Regions from separate parts of the Rhizobium zaerense genome, predicted to be linked through region 3. Evidence: predicted binding sites of a transcription regulator. Region 3 holds the regulator's gene; each other region holds the start of a gene.
The links. Region 3 encodes LexA, which represses DNA repair genes until DNA is damaged. Its sites were predicted from a motif close to TGTTCNNNNTGTGTTCNG; they were not measured.

Region 1 (4,212 bases), 950 kb from region 3:
CTTCCTCCCAGCCGGGCAGGAAGACGGTGTCGAATTCCAAACCCTTGGCTGAGTGCAGCGTCATGATCGAGACGGCATCAAGGTTCTCGTTGGTCTCGGCATCCATCACCAGCGAGACGTGTTCGAGGAAGCCGCGCATCGATTCGAAGCTTTCCATCGAGCGGATCAGTTCCTTGAGGTTCTCAAGGCGGCCCGGCGCTTCGGCGCTCTTGTCGTTCTTCCACATGTCGGTATAGCCGGACTCTTCGAGGATCTGCTCGGCCAGCTCGGTATGCGGTGTCTTTTCAAGCAGTTCCTGCCATCGGCGGAAAGATTGAATCACGTCGAAGAGCGCCTTTCGCGCCTTCGGCTTCAGCTCGTCGGTCTCGATGATGTCGGCGGCCGCCGCAAGCATCGGGATATCGCGGGCACGCGCATAGTCGTGCAGCGCGCGCACCGTCGTATCGCCGAGGCCCCGCTTCGGGGTGTTGACGATGCGTTCGAAGGCGAGGTCGTCGGAGGCTTGCGCAACGAGGCGGAAATAGGCCAAGGCGTCGCGGATCTCGAGGCGCTCGTAGAAGCGCGGGCCACCGATGACGCGGTAGTTGAGGCCGAGGGTGACGAAGCGGTCTTCGAATTCGCGCATCTGGAACGAGGCGCGCACGAGGATCGCCATGTCGTTCAAGAGATGCTTGCCGCGCTGGAGCTGCTCGATCTCCTCGCCGATGGCGCGGGCTTCCTCCTCCGAATCCCAGGAAGCGTGGACCTGCACCTTGACGTCGTCCGGATCGGAGCGGTCGGTGAACAGCGTCTTGCCGAGACGACCCTCATTATGGGCGATCAGATGGGCGGCGGCGCCAAGGATATGTTCAGTCGAGCGATAGTTGCGCTCGAGCTTGATGACCTTGGCGCCGGGGAAATCCTTTTCAAAGCGCAGGATATTGTCGACCTCCGCGCCGCGCCAGCCGTAGATCGACTGGTCGTCGTCGCCGACGCAGCAGACGTTCTGCGGCTCGCCTTTGGATCGCTGGGCGAGAAGCCTGAGCCACATGTATTGGGCGGTGTTGGTGTCCTGGTACTCGTCGACGAGGATATAGCGGAAGCGGCCGTGATATTCCTTCAAGAGGTCCGGGTTCTTGCGGAAGATCGCGATCGGATGCATCAGCAGGTCGCCGAAATCGCAGGCGTTCAGCGTCGTCAGGCGCGCCTGATAGGCGAAATAGAGATCGCGGCCGCGGCCATTGGCAAAGGCGCGAGCGTCGCCCTCGGGGATATCGGCCGGGCCGAGCCCCTTGTTCTTCCACGTGTCGATCATGCCGGCGAACTGCTTGGCCGGCCAGCGCTTATCGTCGAGACCCTCGGCCTGGATCAACTGCTTGATCAGGCGAACGACGTCGTCGCTATCGAGAATGGTAAAATCGGAGCGCAGGCCGACGAGCTCGCCGTGGCGGCGCAGAAGTTTGACGCCGATCGAATGGAAGGTGCCGAGCCAGGGCATGCCTTCGACGGCGCCGCCGACGAGCAGCGCGATGCGCTCCTTCATCTCGCGGGCGGCCTTGTTGGTGAAGGTGACGGCGAGGATCTGCGAGGGAAAGGCGCGGCCGGTATTGAGGATATGGGCAATGCGGGTGGTGAGCACCCGCGTCTTGCCAGTGCCGGCGCCGGCGAGCACGAGGACGGGGCCTTCCAGCGTTTCGACGGCTTCGGTCTGCTCGGGGTTCAGCCCGGTGAGGTAATCCGGCCGCTTGCCGCCGTCGCGGGCCGCCATGGCGCGTGCGGCGATGCCGCCACCGGTGGCGGGCGCCCTTTCGGCGGGTGCGGCAGGCGGCTGCGGCTTGCGCGCCATCTCGCCCGGCTCTTCGTCGAAGAAGGGCATATCGTCGAAACTATTGCTCATGGCGCGTAATGTAGTGATTCGGGAAGGAAAGACCAGAAAAGATGTTCTGCTTTCATTCCCGAGCCGGCGCTATCCAGGCGGCATGTTACAGGCGGCAAGGCCGCCGCCGAGCCCGGCTGCGGTCAAGATGCGGGCGGGCAGGGCTAAAATTCCGATCACGGCGTGTCGGAACCGGCGCCAGTAAGGCGTCCTTGAGGCATCGGACAGCAGTCCGGATCAACACCCGTCAACAAGGAGGCCGTTTCATGCCGAAGGTCGTTTCAAATCTCTGGTTCGCCGAGGAAGCGCGCGAAGCCGTCGAATTCTACGTGTCTGTTATCCCGGACTCCAGGATCGGCCGCACCACCATACTTCAGGCGGAAACGCCGAGCGGGCCTCCCGGCAGCGTCGAGCTGATCGAGTTCACGCTCGCCGACCAGTTCTTCCTGGCCATGAAGGCCGGCCCGCTCGATAGCTTCAACCATTCCTTCTCGATTGCGATCCTCGTCGAAGGTCAGGCCGAGATCGATCGAATATGGGAGGCATTCCTCGCCAATGGCGGTACGCCGGAGGCCTGCGGTTGGCTGAAGGACCGCTGGGGCCTTTCCTGGCAAATCGTGCCGCGCGTGCTATCGGAGATGATCGCCGACAGCGACCCTGAGCGGGCGAGGCGCGTGACCGAAGTGATGCTCGGCATGGTCAAGATCGACGTCGCTGTGCTCGAGAATGCGTTCAACGGCTGAGAGGCCTGTGGAGACATGATCGCAAATCAGGCGCATGATAGTCATGCGCCTGATTCTCTAAGAATATCCCCAAATTTCGATGACATACGATCCGTCGCGCATCGATATTCACCGATCGAAGCAGGTTCGCCGCCTGCCAATCGCTGACTTTCGTGATCTCGAATCACGGGCGACATTGCACACCTTTTTCATCTTTCTGTCACGTCGTGAAATGTGCTGATACCGCCATGGGGGCTTTCTCAACTATACTGATCGACAGTTTCGTACAGTAATTAAAGAACCGGTGGATGCACAATTTTGTGCATTGCTAGAAATGGCCGGTGAGCGTGGAATAGCCGAAGAAACTATTGATTCTCAGGAACGTCATGGCCATCTCGATGGTTATAGGGACACCTGAAGCCTGTGGCATTAACCTTGAATGGAGGGCCCATGCTGAGCGAATCCGTATTTGATGCGTTCACCCGCAGTTATGATGCGCGTCGCGAAACCGATATGTCGATCGCGGAATATCTCGACCTTTGCAAAAAGGAACCGCTTGCCTATGCCAATGCGACCGAGCGCCTGCTCGCCGCGATAGGCGAGCCGCAGATGGTCGATACCGCCAAGGACGCGCGCCTCGGCCGGATCTTCATGAACCGGACCATGCGGATCTATCCGGCCTTTGCTGGTTTCCACGGCATGGAAGAGACAATCGAACGCATCGTTTCCTTTTTCCGGCACGCGGCGCAGGGGCTCGAGGAGCGCAAGCAGATCCTTTATCTGCTCGGCCCGGTCGGCGGCGGCAAGTCATCGCTGGCGGAGCGGCTGAAGCTGCTGATGGAGGTTCATCCGATCTACGTTCTGAAGGCGGGTGACGAGATCAGCCCCGTTTTCGAAAGTCCTCTCAACCTGTTCGACCCGGACACGATGGGATCGCTCCTCCAGGAGCAATACGGCATTCCCCTGCGGCGCCTGAGCGGACTGATGAGTCCGTGGTGCCTGAAACGGCTCGACGATTTCGGAGGCGATATTTCCCGCTTCCGCGTCGTCAGAGTACAGCCTTCGCGGTTGCGCCAGATCGCCATCGCCAAGACCGAGCCTGGAGACGAGAACAATCAAGATATCTCGTCGCTGGTCGGCAAGGTCGATATCCGCAAGCTGGAGACCTATTCCCAGAACGATCCCGATGCCTACAGCTATTCGGGCGGGCTCAACCGCGCCAATCAGGGCGTGCTCGAATTCGTCGAGATGTTCAAGGCGCCGATCAAGATGCTGCATCCGCTGCTGACGGCGACGCAGGAGGGAAACTATATCGGCTCCGAGAATATCGGCGCCATACCCTTCTCCGGCATCGTCCTTGCGCATTCGAACGAAGCGGAATGGCAAACCTTCAAGGCCAACAAGAACAACGAGGCCTTCATCGACCGTATTTGCGTGATCAAGGTGCCCTATTGCCTGCGCGTCACGGAAGAGCAGAAGATCTACGAGAAGCTGATCGAGGGATCGGAACTCGCCGATGCGCCGTGCGCCCCCGCGACGCTCGAAATGCTGGCCCGCTTCTCCGTGCTTTCGCGTCTGCGCAAGCATGAGAATTCGACATACTTCTCGAAGATGCGCACCTATGACGGCGAGAGC
Region 2 (4,212 bases), on a different replicon from region 3:
CCTGACAATCCCGGCAAGCGAATTGCGATCGACAACGCCGAGGGCTTCGATGCCGAGAGCCTTGGCGGTCTCGAACAGTTCCTGCGCCGAGCTCGCGCCGCGCAGGAAGGAAAAATGGGTCGTGACCTGCAGCTCGGCATAGCTCATGCGAAGATCCCATGGCAGAACCAGCGGTGGCTTCCGGTTTCCGGATCGATGCCATCACCGGAGCGAAACACCCAAAGACGTTCGCCGGCCTCGTCTTCGATGACGAAGTAATCCCGCACCGCCTCCATCTCAGCGTCGCGCTGCCACCACTCGCCAAAAATCCGTTCCGGACCATCGGCGCGCTTGACCTTCCGGCGCTTGCCGCGCCAGGTGATCGAGACCGGCGGCCGGTCCGGCAGCAAGGCGATGGCCTCGATCAGCTCGGGACGGGCGAGCAGCCGGACCGGCCGGCGCCAATGACTGACCCAGGTGACCTCGACCGGATCGGCAGCAGGACTGATGCGCTGGACGGCGCGCTCGGGCACGTCGGAGGCAACGGGTGCCACTCGATACACACGCTGGCCGCGGTTGCCGTAGATATCGATCAGCGGCGTCACGTCCTTCACTTCCTCCTCGACCAGCGAGGAGGATTTCTGGCGCTCCTGCAGCGGCTCGACTATGACCGCAACCAGGGTGAGCTTCTCGATCCCGAAGCCGGGGTCGATCTTTTCCGTCCGGTCGCGAAACAGCTTCGTCAGCCAGACTACATCGCGCACCGGCTTCACCGTGCCGGCGCGGATTGCCTGCCGCGTACCGTCGACCTTTTCGACGATCAGGTCGGCGCGCCGAACACCAAGGCCGCGCCTTTGCAGCTCTTCGATCAGTTGCACCACCAGCCGGCCGACATATTTGTTGATGGTTTCGGCAGCCCCGATCGGTTCGGTAAAGGCGCGGCTCACCTCAATCAGCTCCGCGGTGCGGATCGGATTGATGGGTTCGGAGACGCGGCCCAACATCTGGTCCAGCCGCCGGCCAATCTCCGGACCGAAACGGAGCGTCAGCGGTGCGCGCGGCGTGTTGGCCAATTCGCCGATCGTCTGGAAGCCGAGCGTGCGCAGATCGCTGACGATTTTCCCGGGAAGGCGCAGCAACGATATCGGCAGCTTCTCGACGGCGCGGACGGTCTCACCTGAAGGCACGATGACCGTTTCGCGGCTGATGGCACGGGCACAGGCGTGGGACGCACCCCAGCTGTCGGCAATGGCGACACGTGAAGTAAGCTTCTTGGCCAGGAACTGATTGACGATCTTCGTCACCATGGCGAGCTCGCCGCCCTGCAGGTGATCGGCACCCTCGGTGTCCATGACGATGCCATCGATCCCATCGACCGCGACGATCGGCGAATAGAGCGTTAGCGCCCAAAGGGTAATGCGTTCGAGTGCTGCGGCATCCATTGCAGGATCCGCATCGACCAGCATCAGGCCGCGGAACAGCGCCTGTGCTTTGGCCGCCGGCATGCCGACATGAGCGCCGGCTTTCCTGGCGGCGGCGTCGGCGGCCGATACCCAGCGTTTCGAGCCACTCCTGGCAATCACGGCGATCGCCTGTTCAGGCGGAATAGACGGATCGGCGCGACGAATGCGATCCGTCGGCAGATCCGGAAGATAGATCGAGACAACCCTTGTCATCGCACGCCCTCACGAGAAACTCAGCACATTCACCCGCTTTCACGCGCATCAATTCCAGCAACCACTGGGCTCTCCCCACACCTGGCACTGGCAATTCCTCCGACGGCATGACGCTCACCCGCCATCGGGTGGTCGACGCCGTCGGCTGCCCAAAGTCATTCGCCTCCGTCTGTCGCCGCCAGCGCCGGACGGCAAGCGCCATCGTGCCGGTGCGCTCCGCCGCCAGCTGCAGCCGGCGCGAGCCGACCATCGGCAGGCGAACGAGTTCACCGACGACGGCGCCGAGCCCGCCAAAGGACAGCCCTTCCTCCATGTTTGCCAGAACGTCTTCCTCCTTGTCGGATTCGACGAAGATCACCCTGTCCGGGTGGAGGCCGACCTGGGCAAGCGCCGGAAAGAACAGATCGGGGCGCGTCAGGCACCAGACGATAGGACCTTTGGTCCGCGCTGCAATCCCCGCCGCACACAGCGCCGCCGCCGCCCCGTCCACTGTACCCGACCCGCCGCCGGCAAATTCGTGCAGGGCGCCATGGGCCAGGCCACCTCCCGGCAGAACCGCATCGATCTCCGGCACGCCGAAGGACAGACAGCCAGCCCTTCTGGCTGACACGCCCTCCAGCGATGCAATGCGCTCGCGCAAATCGGAAATCACCCTGTCACGGGCAGCAGTCATCGTTCACGGCTCCCTTCAAGGTCGTGTTGGCGGCCGACATCATGTCGAACAAATGCAGATGTTCTCTTTCTGTTCCCGCCCACTAAAAGAGTCAAGCAACCGGAGGAATGGGAATATTATCCTGAACATTAGAAATCAGCAGAATACCCATGGGAATCAGCCCGATAGCGGCCGGTGGATTTTTTTACGAGCGTTTTCCAGCGCTAATCCCTTTGTGTGAATTGCGGGGGCAAGTCGGCATCGTCACAGTGTCTTTAAGGTTTTTCTGCTGAACTGTCGGGATGCCAAAGCTTCCGAAATCAAAACCCCTCCTTCGTGACACCGAGGACCCGATCCGTTCCCGGCCGCGGGCCAAGCGAAATCCAGCCCAGCCACAGCTGCTGTTCGATCCCATGCCCGAGCGTGTCGAGCCCGCGCTGGCGCAATTGAAGTCTCATCCGCCAAAGGGAAGCGAGTGGAGCTGGGAGCTGAAATGGGATGGCTATCGCCTTGCCGTTCACGTCGAGCCGCAGGGGATCCGGATCCTCACGCGTGGCGGCCATGACTGGACGCATCGGTTCCCGGCCATAGAGCAGGCGGCCCGAGCGCTTGGGCCGGCGACGATGATCATTGATGGCGAGGCGGTCGTGCTTGACGAAGAGGGGCGGCCGGATTTCGGGCTGCTGCAGCAATCGCTGGGCGCATCCGGCAAACAGGCTGGCAACCGTGCCTCCAACGCCGTCCTCTACGCTTTCGATCTTATCTATCTGGACGGCCACGATCTGCGCGGTGTCGAATACCGTTCGCGCCGACACCTTCTCGAGGACACGTTAAACGTCGCAAACAATGATGAAGCCGGCGCCATTCGGCTATCGGAAACACTCGATGCCGAACCGACTGTCCTGCTGGAGCATGTCTGCCGCCTCGGCCTGGAAGGCATCGTCGGCAAGCACCTCGATCGGCCCTATCGTTCGGGCCGGACCGGGGATTGGGTGAAAGTCAAATGCATCCAGAGCGAGGCGTTCTTCATCGTCGGCTATGAGAGGTCGGCGACCTTCGCTGCTGGCTTCGGCTCGTTGGTGCTCGCCGCGTATCGTGGTGATGAGCTCATCCACGTCGGAAGCGTCGGCACTGGATTCGGGCAAGCCGAGACCATCAGGCTGCGAAAGATGCTGGACACGCTGCGATGGAAGCGAAAGCAGCCGCCCCTGCCCTATTCCGGAAGTGCCGATATTGTCTGGGTGGAACCGACCCTGATTGCTGAGATCGAGTTTCGCGCCTGGACGACAGACGGAAAACTGCGCCATCCATCCTACAAGGGCTTGCGAGAACGGCAGGACAACGCCGACGTCTTCCGGCTCGACTAGCGAAATCAGCGCCATCCGCTAGATTGTCCGCCATTCGAGCTCAAGCGGAGTAGATGGCTCAAAATGTGCAATCTTTATCGCATGGAAGACAAGGATTGGGTCGCCAAATGGGCCCGGGACGCCGAAAGCCTGATCAACCTGATGCCCGCCTACCAGATGAACCCCGATCAGATGGGGCCGATCGTCCGCAACACCGCCGACGGCAAGAAGCAACTGGTCCATGCGCGCTGGGGACTGCCCTCGCCGCGCTTCGCCCTTGAGAAGGCGGCGAAAGTCAAGGCCGAGAAACTTGCGGCCAAGGGCAAGCCGTCAGATCTCGAAGAACTGATCCGCATGGAAGCCGACCGCGGTACTACCAACGTGCGCAAGCTCAGTTTTCCGCACTGGACGCGATGGTTTGGCGTCGGAAACAGATGTCTCGTCCCGGTCACCAGTTTCGCGGAACCGGATCCGGCCAGCCAGGAGGATGGCGGAAACGTCCCCAATGCCTGGTTCGCCCGCGACGCAGCCAAACCGCTTATGTTTTTTGCCGGTCTCC
Region 3 (4,212 bases):
GCCGGTCTTGGCCGCGGCAATAAGAAGGTCGGTCTGGCGGCAAAGGAAGGCCGGGATCTGCAGGACGTCGACGATCTTTGCCACCTCGGCGCATTGTTCGGCGGTATGAACGTCGGTCAGGACGGGAAAGCCGAATTCCTTCTTGAGGTCGGCAAAGACCTCCATGCCCTTTTCGATCCCGATACCGCGTTCGGCCGAGAGCGAGGTCCGGTTCGCCTTGTCGAAGGAACTCTTGTAGACGAGGCCGATGCCGAGCCTTCCGCAAAGCTCCTTCAGCGTGCCGGCGACCATGAAGGCGTGGTCGCGGCTCTCCATCTGGCAGGGACCGGCAATTAGCGACAGGCGGCCGGTATTGGAAAAGGTGACCTGGCCTTGGCCTTCGCCGACCCTGACGTCGGAATTCGTATCAGTGCTCATCGTGTTTCCTCGAAGGCGAAGAGCGTGCCCTGCCCGGGCGCGGGCTTCACCAGAATGCGATTGTTCTTGCGCGTGTATGTCACCCCGTTAGCAGCCAAATGCGCTTCTGTCACGGCAAGATCGGCAACAGCAAAGAGGATTGCCCGGCCGCGCAGGCCGCGATCTGCGGATGAGCCGGCGATGTCGAAATAGGCCTCCAGCCCTTCCGGCGTCATCAGACCGATTTTCGCATTTGACGCCGCGACATTGACGCCGAAACCGGTTTTCTCGACTGCCGATTGCGCCGCTGCAAGGCCGACGAAGGCAGCGAATGCGGCCGGTTCCGGCGCGCAAAGCGCGATCTCCGTTATGCCGGTCACGCCATTGGCATGCGTCTCCAGCGCGGCGCGGTCGGCCGGCAGCGGATTGATACGCTCGACGGTGAAGAGCAAGAGATCAGGCGCGCGCAGGTCGCCGGCAAAAGCCAGCTTGAAGCCGGCAATCGTCTCGGAGCCGTCCGGCATCGTCATCGGCCGGTTGAACTGCAGCATCTCCCCGGCGCTCGACCCGTTGCCGACGAAATCCTGATGATCGATGCCGGCATCCTTGCTGCCGAAGGCCACCGCCGAAAGCCCCTCCGCGCCGCAACGGAAGCGGAAAGCCCGGTTGCGAGCGGTGAAGACATTGCCTCGTCGCGCCGATGCCTCGCTCTCCTCGACGCTCGCGATCCCGAGCGGCTCCAGATAGGTCTTGTCGGCAAAGAAGACGCAGGCATTCTCCGTTCCGAAGGGATGGCGCGCATCGGCGGCAACGGTGAAGCCGAGCTTGCCGAGCCTTTCGCGCGCCAGATCGATGTCGACGACCGGCAGCACGACATGATCCAGCGGGTACGGTTTGGTGGAATGCGTGTTCATCATATCCCTCCTCAAATCGGCAAGAGATGTGCGACAGCGCCACCCTCAATGCAAGACATGTGTCCAATCCGGCGAATGAAAATAAGAATCTCGACGAGTTGGTGCCAAGTTTTACGGAAATTTAGCTACTTGCGGAACACATATGGAACATATAGTGTCTGTTCTGGATTTGTTTCAATCACGAGGTCACAACGTCGATGCTCACGCGCAAACAACAGGAGCTTCTCCTTTTCATTCATGAGCGCATGAAGGAATCCGGCGTTCCGCCATCTTTCGACGAAATGAAGGATGCCCTGGACCTCGCTTCGAAGTCCGGGATTCATCGCTTGATTACAGCGCTCGAGGAACGTGGCTTCATTCGCCGCCTACCGAACCGGGCCCGCGCGATCGAGGTCATCAAGCTTCCGGAGGCCTACAGCCCCAGCATCCAGCCGCGGCGTGGCTTTTCGCCGAGCGTCATCGAGGGCAGCCTCGGCAAGCCACAGCCGGTCGCCGCTCCTGCCCCTGCAAAACCCGTCGCCGACAACGGCAACTCGGTCTCCGTGCCGGTCATGGGCCGCATCGCCGCCGGTGTTCCGATCTCGGCGATCCAGAACAACACCCACGACATCGTCGTTCCGGCCGACATGCTCGGTTCCGGTGAACATTATGCGCTGGAGGTCAAGGGCGATTCGATGATCGACGCCGGCATCTTTGACGGCGACACCGTGATCATCCGCAACGGCAGCACCGCAAGTCCTGGCGACATCGTCGTTGCTCTCGTCGACGACGAGGAAGCGACACTCAAACGCTTCCGCCGCAAGGGCGCCTCGATTGCGCTCGAAGCCGCCAACCCGGCTTACGAGACCCGGATTTTCGGGCCGGACCGTGTCAAGGTTCAGGGCAAGCTCGTCGGTCTTATTCGCCGCTATCACTGACCTTGGCTAGACCGGGCTCGGTAAAACTATTGCTGCGCCAGTCATAGGCGCGATGGCGCATCCATGGCCGCGACAATGCATCGAATGCGGTTGCCACCTCCAGGCCGGCGTTCGTGAAGCGCAACTCGACGGAACCGGTCCTGCGCAGCGTTTCACCGGTGAAGAGCGTCGCACCTGAGCGGCAGCTGTTGAAGCGCAGGCGGACCGACGTCACGACGATATCGGCGGCGTCGCATGCGGGGCCGAGATAGGCGGCATTGTCGATGACGGCCACGACCTGGCCATTGCCAAGCCTTGATGTGCACCAGGCCTTTTTGACGCAGGAAAAGCGGTTTGCTTCACCGGCCGCTGCGGCTGCACGCATCGCGGTCCTCGCTTCGGTCTGCTGATCGCGGGAAAGCCTGACGCGGCGGTCTTCTCCCTCCGGCGGGATAGCAGGACCATCCAGCATCTTCGGCGGATCATGCGTCGGCAGGACCAGCGCTCTCTGCCATTGGTCGAAGATGAAATCCGGCGGTCGTTCACGGTTGGACGCCATTGCTGCCGCCTCGACGACCGCGACGAGATTGCCATCCTCCGAAATCACCAGATCCGGCGGCCGGGGAACCGGTAGAAGGAACAGGATGAGCGTCGAGACTGCGATGATCGATGTGCCGGAATGGCGCAGTCGCGTCCGGAGCAGCGTCAGCAGAAGAAAGCCTGCCACGGCGACCGCGAAATACCAGCCGGGCAAACGGCCAACGTCGATATTGCCGCCCCAGCCGGATACCGTCTTTGCGACCGCGATCACCAGATCGAGGCCGAATCCGACGACCTTCCAGGCCCAAACATCCAGACCGAAAGGCATGAGCAGCATCGCCAGCAGCCCGGCCGGCATGACGATAAAGGAGATGATCGGCATCGTCGCGAGGTTTGCCGGCAGGCCATAGGCGGTCAGGCGATGAAAATGCTCGATCGAAAACAGCGCGGTTGAAAAGCCGCCGATCAGCGACGTCAGGAAGACGCCGCCGAAGAAACCCGCAACCGTAACGACCGGCCTGATGATCGGCAGCTTGAGGAAGGCGTTTTCGCGGACGCGCCGGTCCTTCCACAGCTGATAGCCCGAGACCAGCGCCAATGTCGCGGCAAAGGACATCTGGAAGCTCGGACCCAAGACCTCGGACGGCGAAATGGCGATGATGACGAGCGCGGAGAGCGCGACATTGCGCAGGCTGATCGACGGCCGGTCGAAGAAGACGGCAATCAACATGATGGCCATCATGATGAAGGCGCGTTCGGCAGAGACCCCAAAGCCCGAGATCAGGAAATAGGCGGTCACGGCGATGAGCGCGCCGGCGGCAGCGATCTTCTTCGTCGGATAGGCCTCAGCGACGCCGGGAAAGAGGCTGAGCAACATCCGGAACCCAACGAAGAAGATACCGGCCGACAGCGCCATGTTGAGGCCGGAGATGGCGACGATATGAGCCAGGCCGGACTGGCGCAGCGCTTCCGTCGTCTCATTCGAGATGGCGCGCCGCTCGTCCGTCACCAGAGCAGCGGCGAAAGCGCCGGTGTCGCCAGGCAAGATCGACCTTATGCGGTCGCCAATGCCGCTGCGCAGCCGGTAGAGCCCTTCGAGCAGAGCTTCCCACGTCGATCTTGCCGCCTGCGGACCTGCCTGCCAGTCGACCTTCGACGGCGCGCCGTAGAAGAAGCCGTTCGCGCCGATTCCATCGAAATAGGCACCGAAGGAGAAGTCGTTGAGCTCAGGAAGTGCTGGACCTGCCGGCGGCGTCAGCCGCGCCCTGCCGGTTATGATATCACCGATCTCGATGGGCGCGTCTGCGCCGCGGGTGATCGCAGTTATGCGTTCGGGCGACCGCTTCACTTCCGGCGCCTCCGTACCGGTGACGGCAAGAATGTAGCGCCACCGGCCGCGACCGTCGCCTTCGCGCCGTTCCACACGGCCGGTCACCGTCGTCGTGACGGCGGAATCGAGGATCACG
Region 4 (4,212 bases), 1.7 Mb from region 3:
TACTGCCACGCGCGCCCGGTGAAGCCGGAACATGGCTCGGCCTGACCGGGCTCGATATTGGTGCTGCCGATGCGATCCACGCTGGGCTTGCCGACCTCCAGATCGCTTCGTCGCGGCTCGGCGAGGTGGTCGACGCTCTCTCGGGCCTGCCGCGCGCCAGCTCATCCGGCGATGTCGATGCCGTGCTGCAGGCGCTTTCTGAACCTCAGGGCGAAGGGCGGCTCAAGCAGCACGCGGCGATGATCGATCGCGCATTTCGGTTCGACAGCGTCGAGGAGATCCTGGCAGCGCTTGCCGCGGAGGAGGGCGAATTCGCCGCCGAGACGCGCCGGGTGCTGCTGACGCGTTCACCGACCAGCCTGAAGCTCGCTTTGCGGCTGCTGAGAGCCGGCCGCCGCAGCGCCTCGCTGGCCGAATGCCTCGGCCGTGAACTCGGCGCCTGTCTGCAGATGCTGGATAATCCCGATTTCTTCGAGGGTATCCGCGCCGCCGTCATCGACAAGGACCGCAATCCGCAATGGTCGCCGGCAACTGTCGAGGCTGTGGGGCCCCAAACGGTCGAGCATTTCCTGAAACCGGCCGAGCCGCCGCTTTCACTCTGAACTCTATCTGACTATCGCCACATGCCGCGCATGCGGGCGCCGACATCGATGCGCACCTGTCGCGCCTGCGCTTGAGCGGCCTCCGATTTCCCCTGCGGCCAGCTGCAGGCCTCGAAGAACTGCAGCAGGGTCGCGGGAATGAAGCGGCTGCGTGAGGCATAGACGTGCCGGTCGCCCTGCGAGTTCTGCCCGTAGGTGAAGAAGCGTTGCGGCACGACGAGATCAAGGCCATCCCGGGCGCGTGTCATCGCGACATAGAGCAGCCGGCGTTCCTCCTCGATTTCGGCAGTGGTGCCGACGGCGAGATCGCTCGGTATGCAGCCGTCGACGACGTTCAGCATGAATACCTTCGTCCATTCCTGGCCCTTGGCGGAATGGATGGTGGAAAGGATGAGGTAGTCCTCGTCGAGAAGCGGCACGCCCGCCTGGTCGCTGGTCGCATCCGGCGGATCGAGGGTGAGTTCGGTCAGGAAACGCTCGCGCGAGGCATAACCGCCGGCGATCTGTTCGAGCTGCAGCAGATCGGCCTGCCGCGTCGCTGCGTCCTCGTGCAGCCGTTCAAGATGCGGCGCGTACCATTGCCGCGCCAGGCCGATTTCCGCCGGCCAGCCGGCCTTGCCAGTCTTCAGCTCCTGCAGCATCGAAACGAACATTGTCCAGTCCTCGCCGGAGCGTGGCGGCGCCGGCATGGCAGCAAGAGCAGAAATCGGACTGGCATCCTCGGCCATCAGGTCGAGCGTCTTCTGCGCCGTCGACGGGCCGACGCCCGGCAGGATCTGCATCAGCCGGAAGCCCGCCACCCGGTCGCGCGGGTTCTGCGCGAAGCGAAGGGCGGCCAGCATGTCCTTCACATGCGCGCTGTCGAGAAACTTCAGCCCGCCGAACTTGACGAAGGGAATGTTGCGCCGGGTCAGCTCGACCTCCAGCGGCCCGCTGTGATGCGAGGCGCGAAAGAGCACGGCTTGCTGCTTGAGCCTGAGGCCTTCCTCGCGATTGTCGAGCACCATGTCGGTGATGTAGCGCGCCTGCTCAGCCTCGTCGCGCACAGTGACCAGGCGCGGCCGCTCGGATGATTGCCGCTCGGTCCAGAGATTCTTGGTGAAGCGCTCCGAGGCGAGATCGATGACGGCGTTGGCGGCGGCGAGGATTGGCTGCGTCGAGCGGTAGTTGCGATCGAGCGTGACGATATTGGCGATCGGGCTGAAGGCGGCGGGAAAATCGAGGATATTGCGCACCGTCGCCGCACGGAAGGAATAGATCGACTGCGCATCGTCGCCAACGACGGTCAGTCCCTGGCCTTGGGGCTTCAGCGCCAGCAGGATCGAGGCCTGCAGCCGGTTGGTATCCTGATATTCGTCGACCAGCACATGGTCGAAGCGGCTGCCGATATCCTCGGCAATGACAGCCTCGCCGACCATCTGCGCCCAGTAGAGTAGCAGATCGTCGTAATCGAGCACGTTCTGGCTCTGCTTGGCCTCGACATAACAGGCGAATAGCTCGCGCAGCTGTTTCTCCCACGCCGCGCACCAGGGAAAGACGTCGCGCAGCACGAGGTCGAGCGCGGTTTCCGAATTCACCGCCCTGGAATAGATGGCAAGACAGGTGCCCTTTGTGGGAAAACGGCTTTCCGTCTTCGAGAAGCCGAGGTCGTGCCGGATCAGGTTCATCAGATCGGCACTGTCTTCGCGGTCGTGGATGGTGAAATCCGGATCGAGGCCAATCTGCTCGGCATAATCGCGCAACAGCCGCGCGCCGATGCCGTGGAAGGTGCCGGACCAGGAAAGCGCGTCCGCCATGACGCCGGCATTTGCACCAAGCACATCGCGGCAGATGCGCTCGACGCGCCGCGCCATCTCGGCGGCTGCTCGGCGCGAGAAGGTCATCAGCAGGATGCGGCGGGGATCGGCGCCCTTGACGATCAGGTGGGCGACCCGATGCGCCAAGGTATTCGTCTTGCCAGAGCCGGCGCCGGCAATGACCAGCAGCGGCCCGGCAATATGGCTGCCGTCGATGAGCGTGCCGTGCTCGACGGCCATGCGCTGCTGCGGATTGAGCTTTTCGAGATACATCCAGCCGTCCGGTCGGGCTCCCGCAGAATCACTGGGGAAAGATTAGATGTTCCTTGAATGTTCGCGATTGCCGTCCCTGTCAAGCGATCTGGCGCGCGAGCAACATCTCAGTCGGGAAAATCCGGGCCGATCTCGCGCCGCACCAGCTTCAGGCTGCGGTCGGGCTGAAGGATATAGGTTTCCTCAACGCGCTGGCCCGTTCCGTTGTAAAACTGGTTGTAGACGACGCTGCCGACCGGCGATTTGGTGAGCTTCGTTCGCGGTTTGCCGCCATAGGTGATGCTGCCCGGAATGGGTTCCAGCGCCGGCCTATCGGCCGAGGAGCAGCCGGCAAGCAATGCCCCGGCAAACAAGGCGGGCAGAAGCGCTTTCATTGTCATCATCCCTCATTCGACTGCAGCCAGATATGGAAGCCGCGGCGCCTTTCGCCAAGGATCGTCCATGCCAGGGTCCACGGGAAACAACCCAGCGCACCGCAACGAAATGCTTTGCCGAGGCGTTAACGGATATCAACTGACATCAGGAGAGGCCACTGTGCTCGGCTTTGCAGCATTCACGAACCATGAGGAATCCGGCCGTCAGGGTCACAGCGACGCGGCGACACGCGCCTCGGTGGAGAGCGCCCTTCATGCCGTCGACGATATCGAAGTGGCGGAAATCATCGTCGACATGTCGGGCTCATATGTAATCCTGGAAGGTTTCATACGCCGGCGGGGTGATGTCGAGCGGGCGATCGAGATTGCCGAGAGCGTCGTCGGCCGAGGCTATGTGCGCAGCCGCCTGCTGCGACGCTGAAATCGTAAGATGGTGCCCCGGCCCTCTGCTCACCTGTCCTTGCGATGCATAAGGGGAACCAAGTGCTCTCCCGCGTGTTGAAATGCCGGATCTAAACGCTGGAGACCCTCATGTCGTTGCTTCTTCGCCTTTGGGCAACCACCTTGATTTCAGGCAGTGTCTTTGTCGGCTCCGCCTACGCCTCGCTGGAAACCGGCACAAATTATTCCGCTTTGCCGAAGGACCAGATCGCCCTCAACGAATATACCGGGGCCATCGCCTGCACGCCGGCAGAGCCTCGGTATTTGCCGTCCTTCATCCGCGCATCGGATGGCACGATCATCGGTGTCAGTTATATCGAAGTGGAGGGTGAGGGCGGCGCGAACTGCTGAGGCGTCCGCTTTGCTCAGACGAGGCTCGCCTGCGTTCCCGCAGAGGTGACGAGCCTCTAACCATCATCATGATGGCTGGGCATCTTCTATGAATACACCTGTACCGGGCGCAACGCCCTTTGCACCAAAACCCGGCACGCACTTGTTGCAGGGTTAAACCAAAATTAAAGCATTGTCCCGTTCCGGCACGCTTGCGCGCCAGAAGGCGAAAATCGCCCGAATTTCCTTGCTGAAGTGCTAATGCAGCTTCAGCTTCGCTTCTTCGGCGGCCGCCAGGAACTCGGCTCTTGCTTCTTCCACGCTCTTGCGCCCGTCGAGCGCCGCCCGGCAGGCACTGCGGGCCTTGATGTAATGAAGCCCGCGCACACTCGGCCA

Region 1: the regulator LexA is predicted to act here: its motif matches at 1,919-1,936, upstream of ACS4RR_RS10570 (ATP-dependent helicase).
Region 2: the regulator LexA is predicted to act here: its motif matches at 2,388-2,405, upstream of ACS4RR_RS26150 (ImuA family protein).
Region 4: the regulator LexA is predicted to act here: its motif matches at 2,719-2,736, upstream of ACS4RR_RS23830 (ATP-dependent helicase).

The regions. Positions count from the first base shown of each region.
Region 1 covers NZ_CM132690.1:2,210,153-2,214,364, forward strand. Annotated here, with positions in the region: gene ACS4RR_RS10570 (ATP-dependent helicase) at 1-1,876, opposite strand, end outside; gene ACS4RR_RS10575 (VOC family protein) at 2,122-2,598, shown strand; gene ACS4RR_RS10580 (PrkA family serine protein kinase) at 3,028-4,212, shown strand, end outside.
Region 2 covers NZ_JBPWQY020000002.1:372,761-376,972, forward strand. Annotated here, with positions in the region: gene ACS4RR_RS26140 (error-prone DNA polymerase) at 1-147, opposite strand, end outside; gene ACS4RR_RS26145 (Y-family DNA polymerase) at 144-1,655, opposite strand; gene ACS4RR_RS26150 (ImuA family protein) at 1,576-2,328, opposite strand; gene ligD (non-homologous end-joining DNA ligase) at 2,610-3,674, shown strand; gene ACS4RR_RS26160 (SOS response-associated peptidase family protein) at 3,738-4,212, shown strand, end outside.
Region 3 covers NZ_CM132690.1:3,163,441-3,167,652, forward strand. Annotated here, with positions in the region: gene kdsA (3-deoxy-8-phosphooctulonate synthase) at 1-417, opposite strand, end outside; gene ACS4RR_RS15315 (VOC family protein) at 414-1,310, opposite strand; gene lexA (transcriptional repressor LexA) at 1,508-2,227, shown strand; gene ACS4RR_RS15325 (ComEC/Rec2 family competence protein) at 2,208-4,212, opposite strand, start outside.
Region 4 covers NZ_CM132690.1:4,814,688-4,818,899, reverse strand. Annotated here, with positions in the region: gene ACS4RR_RS23835 (enoyl-CoA hydratase/isomerase family protein) at 1-602, shown strand, start outside; gene ACS4RR_RS23830 (ATP-dependent helicase) at 614-2,671, opposite strand; gene ACS4RR_RS23825 (hypothetical protein) at 2,779-3,045, opposite strand; gene ACS4RR_RS23820 (BON domain-containing protein) at 3,206-3,466, shown strand; gene ACS4RR_RS23815 (hypothetical protein) at 3,577-3,837, shown strand; gene ACS4RR_RS23810 (DUF982 domain-containing protein) at 4,075-4,212, opposite strand, start outside.